Linked DNA regions of Sinorhizobium meliloti. Each later gene encodes a partner of the first gene's protein in a complex. Links are inferred from orthologs where the notes say so. Each region holds a gene or a part of one and is shown on either strand. Other genes may lie near its edges.

Evidence for each region. Proteins that work in one complex are often made in the same cells at the same time.
Region 2: the proteins of dnaN (region 1) and dinB are in contact, whole or in part, in a solved structure (PDB 1OK7), measured with the Escherichia coli proteins. The link is inferred for Sinorhizobium meliloti from one-to-one orthologs.

What each region holds. Positions count from the first base shown.
Region 1 is NZ_JAGIOS010000001.1:979,534-987,038, forward strand. What follows is about bases 2,397-5,211. They hold dnaN (DNA polymerase III subunit beta), read left to right. Parts: upstream 2,397-3,152; coding sequence 3,153-4,271; downstream 4,272-5,211. Other genes in these bases: rsmI (16S rRNA (cytidine(1402)-2'-O)-methyltransferase), read right to left, coding at 2,397-2,908; pmtA (phospholipid N-methyltransferase PmtA), read left to right, coding at 4,475-5,077; JOH52_RS04715 (histidine phosphatase family protein), read left to right, coding at 5,092-5,211. In the rest of the region: JOH52_RS04685 (YifB family Mg chelatase-like AAA ATPase), read right to left, coding at 1-250; gshB (glutathione synthase), read right to left, coding at 436-1,383; JOH52_RS04695 (YraN family protein), read right to left, coding at 1,588-1,956; more of rsmI, read right to left, coding at 1,946-2,396; more of JOH52_RS04715, read left to right, coding at 5,212-5,673; pyrF (orotidine-5'-phosphate decarboxylase), read left to right, coding at 5,681-6,385; JOH52_RS04725 (DUF1330 domain-containing protein), read left to right, coding at 6,491-6,778; JOH52_RS04730 (complex I NDUFA9 subunit family protein), read left to right, coding at 6,899-7,505. UniProt on the Escherichia coli protein: Confers DNA tethering and processivity to DNA polymerases and other proteins. Acts as a clamp, forming a ring around DNA (a reaction catalyzed by the clamp-loading complex) which diffuses in an ATP-independent manner freely and bidirectionally along dsDNA.
Region 2 is NZ_JAGIOS010000003.1:1,219,771-1,224,956, reverse strand. The notes cover bases 2,345-5,186. They hold dinB (DNA polymerase IV), read left to right. Parts: upstream 2,345-3,118; coding sequence 3,119-4,255; downstream 4,256-5,186. Other genes in these bases: JOH52_RS32390 (hypothetical protein), read left to right, coding at 4,574-4,759; paoC (aldehyde oxidoreductase molybdenum-binding subunit PaoC), read left to right, coding at 2,345-2,961. Outside these bases: JOH52_RS32405 (FAD binding domain-containing protein), read left to right, coding at 1-758; more of paoC, read left to right, coding at 763-2,344. UniProt on the Escherichia coli protein: Poorly processive, error-prone DNA polymerase involved in translesion repair and untargeted mutagenesis. Copies undamaged DNA at stalled replication forks, which arise in vivo from mismatched or misaligned primer ends.

The DNA of each region.
Region 1 (7,505 bases):
TGGCGAGATCGAAATGGCTTCCCTCTTTCGGAAGGTCCGCCGGCGCCAGATTGACGGTCACCCGCTTGGCGGGAAGCGCCAGCCCCGATGCATGAAGCGCCGCCTGGACGCGCTCGCGGCTTTCGGCCACCGCCTTGTCCGGCAGTCCGACGATCTGCATACCGACCTTGCCGGGTGCAACCATCACCTGGACGTCGACCGGAACGCCCTCGATACCCTGAAACGCAACCGTGCTGACGCGCGCGACCATACTGCCCCCTGATTTCGAGCGGAGCGCGAAGGATCATCGTCCTTCCGCAATCCCGCTCCAGCACGGCGGCCCACACACGCCGTCACAACCAAAACCGGTTGCAACGGTAAATCTTGCACGGAATACGCTTGAAAACAAGAACAATGATAGAACACAAGAGCGAGAGTGGCGGTCCGCCGTAAAGATCAGGCGCGCTTCTTCTCGATCGCGTCCCAGAGCAGGCTAGCGACGTCGGCACCGCCGAACTTCTTCACTTCGCGGATGCCGGTCGGCGACGTGACGTTGATCTCGGTCAGGTAGTCGCCGATCACGTCGATGCCGACGAAGAGGAAACCGCGTTCCTTCAGGGCCGGCCCGATGCGGGTGCAGATCTCCCGCTCGCGGGCCGTCAGGTCGGTTGCCTCCGCGCGCCCGCCCACATGCATGTTGGAGCGAGAATCGTGCTCGGCCGGAACGCGATTGATCGCGCCGACCGGCTCGCCGTCGACGAGCAGGATGCGCTTGTCGCCCTTGCGGACCGCCGGCAGATATTCCTGGGCGATATAAGGCTCGCGGAACATCTGGGCGAACATTTCGAGGAGCGACGAGAAATTGCGGTCGTCACGCGCGGAGTGGAACACACCGGCGCCGCCATTGCCGTAGAGCGGTTTCAGGATGATGTCGCCCATCTCCTGACGGAAGCGGGCGATCTCGTCCGGGTCGCGCGTGATCAGGGTCTTCGGCATCAGATCCGGAAACTCGGTCACGAAGATCTTCTCGGGCGAGTTCCTGACCCAGGCCGGATCGTTGACGACCAGCGTCTTCGGGTGCAGCCGCTCGAGCAGATGCGTCGAGGTGATATAGGCCATGTCGAATGGCGGATCCTGGCGAAGCAGGATGACGTCCATGGTCGAAAGATCGATCCGCTCGTCTTCGCCGAGAGTGAAGTGGTCGCCCCTGACGTCGCGCAACTGCATCTGCTGCGCGGTCGCATAGACCCTGCCGTCCCGGAGCGACAGCTTGTCGGGCGTGTAGTGGAACAGGCGATAGCCTCGGGCCTGCGCCTCAAGGCTCATCGCGAAGGTCGAATCGCCCGCAATGGTGATGCCCGAAACATGGTCCATCTGGACCCCGACATTGACGATTCCTGCCATTTTCCCGTTCCCGATCTGGATCCACGATGCGCATAGTTCCTTCGACCGGCTCCGGTCGGAAATCGAATTATACGGCAATTCGACGCGATGCTCCGCCCCTCGTCTTCGCGACGAGCGGCACCGCAGAAAAGCCCGCAAGATGTAGAATGCGTACCGTGGTTAGGCAAGAAGGTTCCCGCCGCTCCCGCCTATCAAAAGGCGTCATCAAAAGGCGTCCGGCAGGTGCCGCGGCCAGCGCCACGGCGTTACGGCGACGATATCGTAGCGCACCGACAGGCGGTGGAAATCGCCCTGGCGCGACAGCCAGAGATCGCTTGCCGCCCGGATGCGCCGTTGCGCCGTGTCTGTGACGGCGAAGACCGCATCCTCCAGGCTCACCCGGGCCTTTACTTCGACGCAGGCGACCAGGTCGCCGCGCCGGGCGATGATGTCGATCTCGCCGAGCCTGGTGCGATAGCGCATGGCAACGATGCGATAGCCCTTCAGCATCAGGCAGAGCGCGGCGCGGTATTCGGCGATGTGGCCCCGCTTCAGCGCCTTCAGCTTGCGGGTGTCCGGTCGCTCAGCCTTCATCGCCATCCTTGAGATGAAGGAGCCGGTCGTAAAGCTCCTTGCGCGCCAGCCCCGTGCGGCGCGCCGCCTCGGTCGCGGCCTTGCCCATCGGCAGGTCGCGGGCGAGTTCCTTGAGCAGTGCGTCGACGTCGGCCGCCTCCGGCTGGGGCTTTGCCTCTGGCGGACCGACCACGAGGACGATCTCGCCTCTCACATTGGCGCTTTCGTCGTAAATCGCCGCGAGTTCGCCGAGCGTTCCGCGGCGGAACTCCTCGAAGGTCTTGGTCAGTTCGCGGCAGACGGCCGCCCTCCTGTCTGCGCCGAGGACCTCGGCCGCAGCAGTGACGGTCGCAGCAATGCGATGCGGGGACTCGAAGAAGATGAGAGTGGCGGGAACGGCCGCGAGTTCGGCGAGCCGGTCGCGCTTCGCCTTGTCCTTCACCGGCAGAAAGCCTGCGAAGAGGAAGGCATCGCTCGGAAGGCCGGAGCCGACGAGGGCCGCAAGCGGCGCCGAGGGGCCAGGTATGGGAACGACCCGGTAGCCCGCCTCGACCGCCTGCTGCGCCAGGCGATAGCCCGGATCGGAGACGAGCGGCGTACCGGCATCGGAGACGAGCGCCACCGATTTCCCATTGCCAAGTGCTGCAAGCAGTCGCGGCCCCGCCTCGGCGGCATTGTGCTCGTGATAGGCGGTGGGCCGATTGACGATGCCGTAGCGGTCCAAAAGCACCCGCGTCACCCTCGTGTCCTCGCAAGCGAGCACATCGGCCCCGGCAAGCGTCTCTAGGGCTCTCAGCGTGATGTCGCCGAGATTGCCGATCGGCGTTGCCACGAGATAAAGGCACGGCTCCAGCGGGCGCGCAGGAATGTTCGTATTGTGCAGGCGAAAACCGCGCTGCCGTTCCTTTTCGGATGCATCCGTCGATTGCTGCTTTTGCAACGCCGCCTTCCCAATCACTCCTGGCCCGATCATTCCGATCGACCATTCCGGCCAAACCGGGTTCGCGCCCTTTATGAGTGAGCGGGGAGCCCGGGGCAAGGGCGGGCCGCGCCTGCAGTCTCGCATTTGGGGAAGAGGGCTCAAAACCCCTTGCTTTTGCGGCTCTCTTTCTGCCATTTTGCCCGTCCACATCCTTCCGGCCGAGCGGCCGGGGCACGCAGTTGACGCCGCGGCGGTCCCCTCGCCCGCGCGGCAATGGTTGAAAGCGGTAGCATCCATGCGTATTACTCTCGAGCGGTCCAACCTTTTGAAATCGCTAAACCATGTCCACCGCGTGGTCGAACGGCGAAACACCATCCCCATCCTTTCGAACGTGCTCCTGCGCTCCGACGGCGCCAGCCTCGAAATGAAGGCGACCGACCTCGACCTGGAGATTACCGAGGCGACGCCGGCGCAGGTGGAACAGGCCGGCGCCACCACCGTTCCGGCGCATCTGCTCTACGACATCGTCCGCAAGCTGCCGGACGGCTCGGAGGTGCGGCTGGCCACCAATGCTGAAGGCACGGCGATGACCGTCGCCTCCGGCCGCTCCAAGTTTTCGCTGCAGTGCCTGCCTCAGTCGGATTTTCCCGATCTGACCGCCGGCACGTTCTCGCACTCCTTCCGCCTGAAGGCGCCCGATCTGAAGGTGCTGATCGACCGCACCCAGTTCGCGATCTCGACGGAAGAGACACGCTACTATTTGAACGGCATCTTCGTGCACACGGTCGAGAGCAACGGCGACCTGAAGCTGCGCGCCGTCGCGACCGACGGCCACCGGCTCGCCCGTGCGGATGTCGAAGCGCCGTCGGGCTCCGAGGGCATGCCCGGCATCATCATTCCGCGCAAGACCGTCAGCGAACTGCAGAAACTTCTCGACAGTCCGGACGTGGTGGTGACGGTCGAGGTCTCGGACGCGAAGATCCGCCTGACGATCGGCTCCATCGTCATGACGTCGAAGCTGATCGACGGAACCTTCCCCGACTATCAGCGCGTGATCCCCGCCAGCAACGACAAGGAGCTGCGCGTCGATTGCCAGTCCTTCTCGCAGGCCGTCGACCGTGTCTCCACGATCTCTTCCGAACGCGGCCGCGCCGTGAAGCTCGCGCTTGCCGACGGCCAGATGACGCTGACCGTGAACAACCCGGATTCCGGCAGCGCCACCGAAGAACTGCCGGTCGGCTACGAAAGCGATCCGCTCGAGATCGGCTTCAACGCCAAATATCTTCTCGACATCACCGGGCAACTGACCGGCAGCGAGGCGGTCTTCCTGCTGGCCGATCCCGGTTCGCCGACGCTCGTGCGCGATCTTGCCGCGGAGGATGCGCTCTACGTGCTGATGCCGATGCGCGTGTAACACGTGCCGCAGACTGCGATAAAGGCCCGCCGTTCGGCGGGCTTTTTCATATGTACCCGTCGCGCATCGTTCATGATCTGTCGCTTTTAGACGCAGTCGGACTTGTTTTTGCCGCAGATGGAAGCACATTATGAATAAGCGCTCACGCAGCCACACGAATCACGATAAGAGCGCAACTGCAAATCATACTGCGAGGGGATTCGATGAGCTTGCGCTTGAGGGTGAAGGAAAAATTCGGTCGGAAATTCGACGAAGAGATCCGCTTCTTCAAGGGCTGGATGAGCAATACCCGCGCGGTCGGCGCGATCCTCCCGACTTCCGCCATCACGGCACGCCGCATGGCCAGCGTAGTCGATCCAGAATCCGGTCTGCCGGTCCTCGAGCTTGGCCCCGGCACCGGGGTGATCACCAAGGCGATCCTCGAGCGCGGCATAGAGCCTGAAAAGCTGGTTTCCATCGAATACTCCACCGACTTCTACAAGCAGCTCAAGGCGCATTTCGACGGCGTGCATTTCATCAACGGCGACGCCTTCGATCTTTCCCGCACGCTTGGGGCCTTCAAGGATCAGCAGTTCGACAGCGTCATTTCCGCCGTACCGTTGTTGAATTTCCCGATGCATCGCCGCGTCGAACTCATAGAAGACCTGCTCTCGCGCATTCCCTTCGGCCGCCCGGTCGTTCAGATCTCCTACGGTCCGATGTCGCCGGTGGTCGCCATGCCGGACCGCTACCGAATCCAGCATTTCGACTTCGTCGTGCGAAACATTCCGCCGGCGCAGCTGTGGATCTACCGCAAGACGCACTGACGGCGCCAAGTCCGGTGTTCGGCATCTATCTCACCCATCCGCAGGTCAGAATCGATCCCGCCGTCTCCGTGCCCCAATGGGGTCTGTCCGAGCTGGGCGAAGAGCGCATGCGCGCCACGGCGAAACAGCCATGGGTCCGTTTGCTCGGACGCATATTGGCCAGTGGCGAGAAGAAGGCGATCGAAACGGCGCGGTTCCTGGCCGACGCTGCCGGCATCCCGGTCGAAACGGACGAAGAGATGGGCGAGAACGACCGTTCCGCGACCGGCTTCCTGCCGCCGGAGGAGTTCGAGAAGGCGGCCGATCAGTTCTTTGCCCGGCCTGAAGAGAGCTTCAAGGGCTGGGAGCGTGCCGTCGACGCCCAGGCGCGAATCTCCAGGGCCGTCTTCCAGGTTCTCGACCGGCACGATCCGGCAGTGCCCATCGCCTTCATCGGCCATGGCGGCGTCGGTACGCTGCTCAAATGCCGGATGACGGGCACGGCGATCGCCCGCAGCACCGATCAGCCGCCGGGCGGCGGCAATCTCTTCGCCTTCCGTCTTGCGGATCGCGCCGTCACATGCGACTGGACGCCGATGGAGTTCTGGCAGGGGTGATCTCGATATGAGCACAAGCGCGCGCGACCGGCTGATCGTCGGCCTTGATCTTCCAACGGTGACCGAGGCCGAGAAAATCGTCTCGACGCTCGGCGAGGAAGTCCTCTTCTATAAGATCGGCTATCAACTGGCCTTCGCCGGCGGCCTCGACTTCGCGCGCGATCTCGCCGCGAGCGGCAAGCAGGTCTTCCTCGACATGAAGCTGCTCGACATCGACAACACGGTGGCCAAGGGCGTGGAGAACATCGTCAAGATGGGCGTGTCGATGTTGACGCTGCACGCCTATCCGAAGGCGATGAAGTCGGCGGTCGAAGCGGCCAGGGGCTCGAACCTCTGCCTTCTTGGCGTGACGGTGCTCACCTCGATGGACGAACAGGACGTCATCGATGCCGGTTATGAATATGATCCGCACAGCCTGGTCCTGCGCCGCGCCGAACAGGCCCGCGCCGCAGGCATGGGGGGCATCGTCTGCTCGGCGGAGGAGGCCGCCGCCGTGCGAAAGATCATCGGCGGCGACATGGCGCTGGTGACGCCGGGCATCCGCCCGGCCGGTGCGGAAAAAGGCGACCAGAAGCGGGTGATGACGCCGGCCGACGCGCTTCGCGCCGGCTCGAGCCACCTCGTCGTCGGGCGGCCGATCGTTGCCGCGCCCGACCCTCTCGCAGCAAGCCGCGCGATCCTGGCCGAAATGGAGAGCGCCCTCTCCCGTTGATCCGCCGTATAGCGCTCGGGCGACGTTCGGGCCTGCTTGACCTGGGGCGCATTTTGCCGGAAGTAACCATCCCGTCTGCGTTTCGTGAAAGACGAGGAGTTCATCATGGCCAAAGGATACTGGATCGCTCGGGTCGATATAAGGGACCCCGAACGCTATAAGGATTACGTGACAGCGGCGACGCCCGCCTTCGAAAAATACGGCGCGACCTTCCTCGCGCGCGGCGGGCAGTTCCGTCGGCTCGAAGGTGCCGCTCGTACCCGCAACGTCGTCATCGAATTCCCCTCGCTGCAGGCGGCCGTCGACTGTTACAATTCGCCCGAATACCAGATTGCCGCGGCCATCCGCCAGGAAGTCGCCGATGCCGAAATGGTCGTCGTAGAGGGTGTTTGAGGCGAGGTTCCGCGACGCATCGGAGCACGCTTCCGAAGCGTGCGGATTGGCCTTCACCTCGCTCGACGCTTGGGCTATGTAGCAAGCAATTCTACCATTGACATCAGGAGTGCGTTTCTCATGACTTTGTCCAACCTTCCGCCGCTGGTGACGATTTTCGGCGGATCCGGATTTGTCGGCCGTCATGTGGTGCGCGCGCTCGCCAAACGCGGCTACCGCATTCGCGTCGCGGTTCGCCGTCCGGATCTCGCCGGCCACCTGCAACCGCTCGGCAATGTCGGGCAAATCTCCTTCGTTCAGGCCAATCTGCGCTACCGCAGGTCGGTCGATCGCGCTGTCGACGGCGCCGACCATGTGATCAACTGCGTCGGCGTGCTCTTCGAAAGCGGCCGCAACACCTTCGAGGCGGTCCAGGATTTCGGCGCGCGGGCGGTCGCCGAGGCGGCCCGGGCGACGGGCGCCACGCTCACCCATATCTCGGCGATCGGCGCCGACGCAAACTCCGAGTCGAGCTATGCCCGGACAAAGGGACGCGCCGAGGCTGCGATCCTCGAAACGCTTCCGGCCGCGGTGATCCTCCGCCCGTCGATCATCTTCGGCCCCGAAGACGGCTTCTTCAACAAGTTCGCCGAAATGGCCCGGTTCTCGCCGGTCCTGCCGCTCATCGGCGGCGGCAATACCAGGTTTCAGCCGGTTTACGTCACCGACGTTGCCGAGGCCGTGGCCC
Region 2 (5,186 bases), on another replicon or contig:
GGGGTCTGCGTATCGGCGCCCTGGTCCGCAATACGGATCTTGCCGCCGACGAACGGGTCCGCCGTGATTACGCTCTTCTGTCGCGCGCCCTGCTCGCGGGGGCATCGGGACAGTTGCGCAACAGGGCGACGACCGCGGGCAATCTGCTTCAACGCACCCGCTGTCCGTATTTCTACGATACCAACCAGCCGTGCAATAAGAGGCAACCGGGCAGCGGCTGTTCGGCTCTCGCCGGCTTCAGCCGCCAGCTTGCGGTGGTTGGCGTCAGCGATGCCTGCATTGCCAGCCACCCGAGCGACATGGCGGTCGCCATGCGCGCCCTCGACGCCGTCGTGGAGACCGTGCGAGCCGACGGCACGACGCGCAGCATCCCGATGGGAGATCTTCATCGCCTGCCCGGTGACACGCCGCATATCGAACATGTCCTTGAGCGAGGCGAGTTGATCACCGCGGTCGTCCTGCCGAAGCCGGCTGGCGGCAAGCAGATCTATCGCAAAGTTCGTGACCGGGCCTCCTACGCCTTTGCGCTCGTCTCCGTCGGCGCCGTCGTGCAGCCGGATGGGACTGGCCGCGTCGCCGTTGGCGGTATCGCGCCGAAACCATGGCGTGACGAGGCGGCCGAAAAGGAGCTGGCGAACGGAGCAAAGGCGGTGGCCGCAATGCTTCTTGCCGGTGCCCGCCCGACGGAACAGAACGCCTTCAAGCTCACGCTTGTCGAACGCGCGCTGCGCGCGGTTCTTGTCGAAGCGAAGGGATGAGATGATGAGATTCGACACACCAGCAACGACGAACCCGATTGATCAGGGCAAGGTAATCGGCAAGCCCATCACCCGCATCGACGGTCCGCTCAAGACCACCGGCAAAGCAATTTATGCCTATGAGTGGCATGATCCGAATACCCGCTATGCCTATGGCTATATCGTCGGTTCGGCAATCGCCAAGGGCCGGATCAGGTCGATGGATGTCGCGGCCGCGAGGAATGCTCCCGGCGTGATAGCGGTCGTCACCTCCGATGGCGTGGGGGAACTGAAGAAGGGCAAATATAACACCGCCAAGCTCTTCGGCGGCACCGAAATTCAGCACTACCACCAGGCGATCGCCGTCGTGGTCGCCGAAACATTCGAGGAGGCCCGCGCCGCCGCCGCGCTCGTCAAGGTCGATTATGCCGAGGAAAAAGGCGCCTTCGATCTGGCCGCGGCGAAGGACAGCGCTGTCGAGCCGGAAGGCGGCGGAGACTCCGGGGCGGGCGACTTTGATGCCGCCTTCGAAGCAGCCCCCGTCAAGTTAGACCAGATCTATACCACCCCGGACCAGTCGCATGCCATGATGGAGCCGCACGCTTCCATCGCCGCGTGGAACGGCGACGACCTGACGGTCTGGACATCGAGCCAGATGATCGACTGGTGGCGGACTGACCTCGCGACGACGCTTGGGATCGACAAGGACAAGGTGCATCTCATGTCGCCGTTCATTGGTGGAGGCTTCGGGGTGAAGCTGTTCCTGCGCGCGGATGCGGTGTTGGCGGCGCTTGCCGCGCGTGAAGCAAAGCGCCCCGTAAAGGTCGCCCTCCCCCGCCCCTTCCTGATGAACAACACCACACATCGCCCGGCGACGATCCAGAGGATCAGAATCGGTGCAGGGCGCGACGGCAAGATCACGGCGATCGCGCATGAAAGCTGGTCCGGGGACCTTCCGGGCGGTGGTCCCGAAGTGGCCGTCCAGCAGACTCGCCTGCTTTATGCCGGCGAGAACCGGATGACAGCCATGCGGCTTGCGACACTCGATCTTCCAGAAGGAAACGCGATGCGCGCTCCCGGCGAGGCGCCCGGCATGATGGCGCTGGAGATCGCCATCGACGAAATGGCCGAAAGGTTGGGTCTCGATCCCGTCGAATTCCGGATCATCAACGACACCCAGGTCGACCCGGAGAAGCCCGAACGGCCCTTCTCGCACCGCAATCTCGTCGGCTGCCTGCGCACCGGCGCGGAGCGCTTCGGCTGGCGAGACCGGAGCAAGCAACCTGGCGCTCGGCGCGAAGGAAACTGGCTGATCGGCATGGGAGTGGCCGCGGCCTTCCGCAACAATCTTGTGCTGAACTCCGGCGCCCGCGTCCGGCTCGACCGCGAGGGCATCGTCACCGTCGAGACCGATATGACCGATATCGGCACGGGCAGTTACACGATCATCGCCCAGACGGCGGCCGAAATGCTTGGTGTCCCGATCGAGAAGGTCGCCGTAAGCCTGGGAGATTCGCGCTTCCCTGTTTCCTCGGGTTCGGGCGGGCAGTTCGGAGGAAACTGCTCCACCGCCGGCGTATACGCGGCCTGCGCCAAGCTGCGGGAAGCCGTGGCGCAGAAGCTCGGTTTCAACAGCGCCGACGACCTGATCTTCGCAGAAGGTGAAGTCCGGTCGGGAGACCGGCGCATGCCGCTCGCGCAAGCTGCCGGCGATGAGGGGCTCGTGGCGGAGGACCAGATAGAATTTGGTGACCTCACCAAGACCCATCAGCAATCCACCTTCGGCGCTCATTTCGTCGAGGTCGCGGTCGATGTCGCAACAGGAGAGACACGGATCCGGCGAATGCTGGCGGTCTGCGCCGCCGGCCGGATCCTCAATCCGATCACCGCACGCAGCCAGGTGATCGGTGCGATGACAATGGGCGTCGGCGGCGCCCTGTCGGAGGAGCTCGTCGTCGACAAGGAGCGCGGCTTCTTCGTCAATCACGATCTCGCCGCTTACGAGGTGCCAGTGCACGCCGACATTCCGCATCAGGAGGTCGTCTTCCTCAACGAGACCGACCCGATGTCCTCGCCGATGAAGGCCAAGGGTATCGCCGAGCTCGGGATCTGCGGTGTCGCGGCAGCTGTCGCGAACGCTATCTACAATGCGACCGCCATAAGGGTACGGCAGTATCCCATCACGCTCGACAAGCTGATCAACGAGCTTCCGGAAATCAGCTAAAACAGCGATAGGCCGAGGACGCGTGGTGCTCGTCTCCACACGCCCTCGGCAACTCCTTTGGAGTGGCGGTCGTCCACATCTATTTCGAGCAACTTTACGGCTAAGAAGGCGATGGAGGTTCGGGTAGAATAGACAGCGCTATAGCGAGAGGAAATGAATGCCGGTGGGCGGAGAGCCAGAGGAAGGTGACAGGAGCGGTGGGGCACTTGCCCCCACCCCCGGCGGCCGCGTTCGCAAAATCATCCATATCGACATGGACGCATTTTATGCTTCGGTTGAGCAGCGCGACAATCCGGAGCTTCGAGGCAAACCGGTCGCAGTCGGTTATCCGGAGGCGCGCGGGGTGGTGGCGGCCGCAAGCTACGAGGCGCGCAAGTTCGGCGTTCACTCGGCTATGCCCTCGGTGACGGCCAAGCGCAAATGTCCGGACCTGATCTTCGTTCCGCACCGCTTCGACGTCTACCGGGCCGTCTCGCGGCAAATCCAGGCGATCTTCGCCGAATACACGCCGTTGATCGAACCATTGTCGCTGGACGAGGCCTACCTCGACGTCACCGAGAACTTGAAGGGACTGAGGCTCGCAACCGAGATCGCCGAAGAGATTCGCACCAGGATCAAGGCCGAGACGCACCTCACGGCATCCGCCGGCGTCTCCTACAACAAGTTCCTTGCGAAGATGGCGTCGGATCAGCGCAAGCCCGATGGGTTGTTCGTCATCACGCCGAAGCGCGGTCCAGAATTCGTGCAGGCGCTTCCTGTCAAAAAGTTTCACGGCGTCGGACCGGCAACGGCCGAGAAGATGAAAAGGCTTGGGATCGAAACCGGCGCCGATCTCAAATCCCGTGATCTCGCCTTCCTTCAGCAGCATTTCGGCAAGTCGGGGCCGTATTTCTACTGGATCGCCCGCGGCATTGACGAGCGTGAGGTCAAGCCCGACCGCATCCGAAAATCGATCGGCGCCGAGGATACGTTTCGGGAGGATGTTCATGATCTTGAAACGGCCCGCGCGGGCCTCAAGCCTCTGATCGACAAGGTCTGGCACTATTGTGAAGCCAGCGGCATTCGCGGCAAGACCATGACACTGAAGGTGAAGTGGGCAGATTTCACGCAGATCACCAGAAGCAAGACCATCGTCGCGCCGATAGCGAGCGTCGCAGAAATGCGCGAAATCGCGGAGCTGCTCCTGTCACCAATCTTTCCAGTCCCAAAAGGCATTCGGTTGCTCGGGGTCACGCTCTCGTCTCTCGATACGGTGGACGATCGGAGCGAGCCGCAGCTCGCCCTGGCGCTGTGACGCAGTCTTCGGGCTGACCAGAAACGAAAAAGCCTACCGCGGGAGGAGGTGCGGCAGGCTTTTCCAAAAGAACCGATCAGCATTCCGGGAGGAGGAGTAGCGCTGATCCCGCAAGCGAACTCGGGAGGAGGAAAGGTCGCTCGCATATCGAAGCTCTGCGGGAGGAGGTGCATCGCTTCGATGAATTGACTATACAACAGTCTCGCTCCGATCGTAGAGCGGAATTCGCAACCCAGCCATGCAGCATGCGCGAGGCGAAGCTCGTGGCCGAGAGCGTTTTCGGCGGTCTGCCGCTGCAAAGTAAAAATAAAATCCTGAATGACCAAGCAGGAAACTTTATCGGCATCCGTGAGAAAAATACCAAGAATATGGGAAGTCGTCACTCTAGTAAAATCCGGAGACGTTGAAAAAATTCGCGTTGATTTTCTGGCTTCTCATCAGGAATACCTTGATAAATCTTGGTTTCGCCATATTTATGCCCCAACGATTAACCGTACTCATTGACGGGCGTGGCTCTAACGTCCTACCATCAACTCTCCGATAATCGATCTACTCCTCAAAGGCGCAAACCTTCTCTGCTGCTGAAGTACTAAGGTATGGCGGCACTTATTCGTGCTGCCGTGGAGTCAAACAAGCTCCGCGGGTCGTGATCGAATGTTGCGAAGGTCGCTTCAGAAGGAAGCGAGCGGTCCGGACGGAATACCGTTACGACACTTTTCCTGGAAGTGCTCTGACCGTTCTGGGTCCCAGACAACTCACAGGGAGGAAACAAAAGTCATGAAATCTTATGTTGAAAGCTTCGGATACCAATTCAATCCAGTCGACTTCGCGATCAGGTCGACGCCAGCAGTCTGCATTGGAATGATTGTCTTTATTACCCTTTACGACGTGTTCTGGTAAGCGGACCGTGGCGGAGTGAGTCCGCATCTCC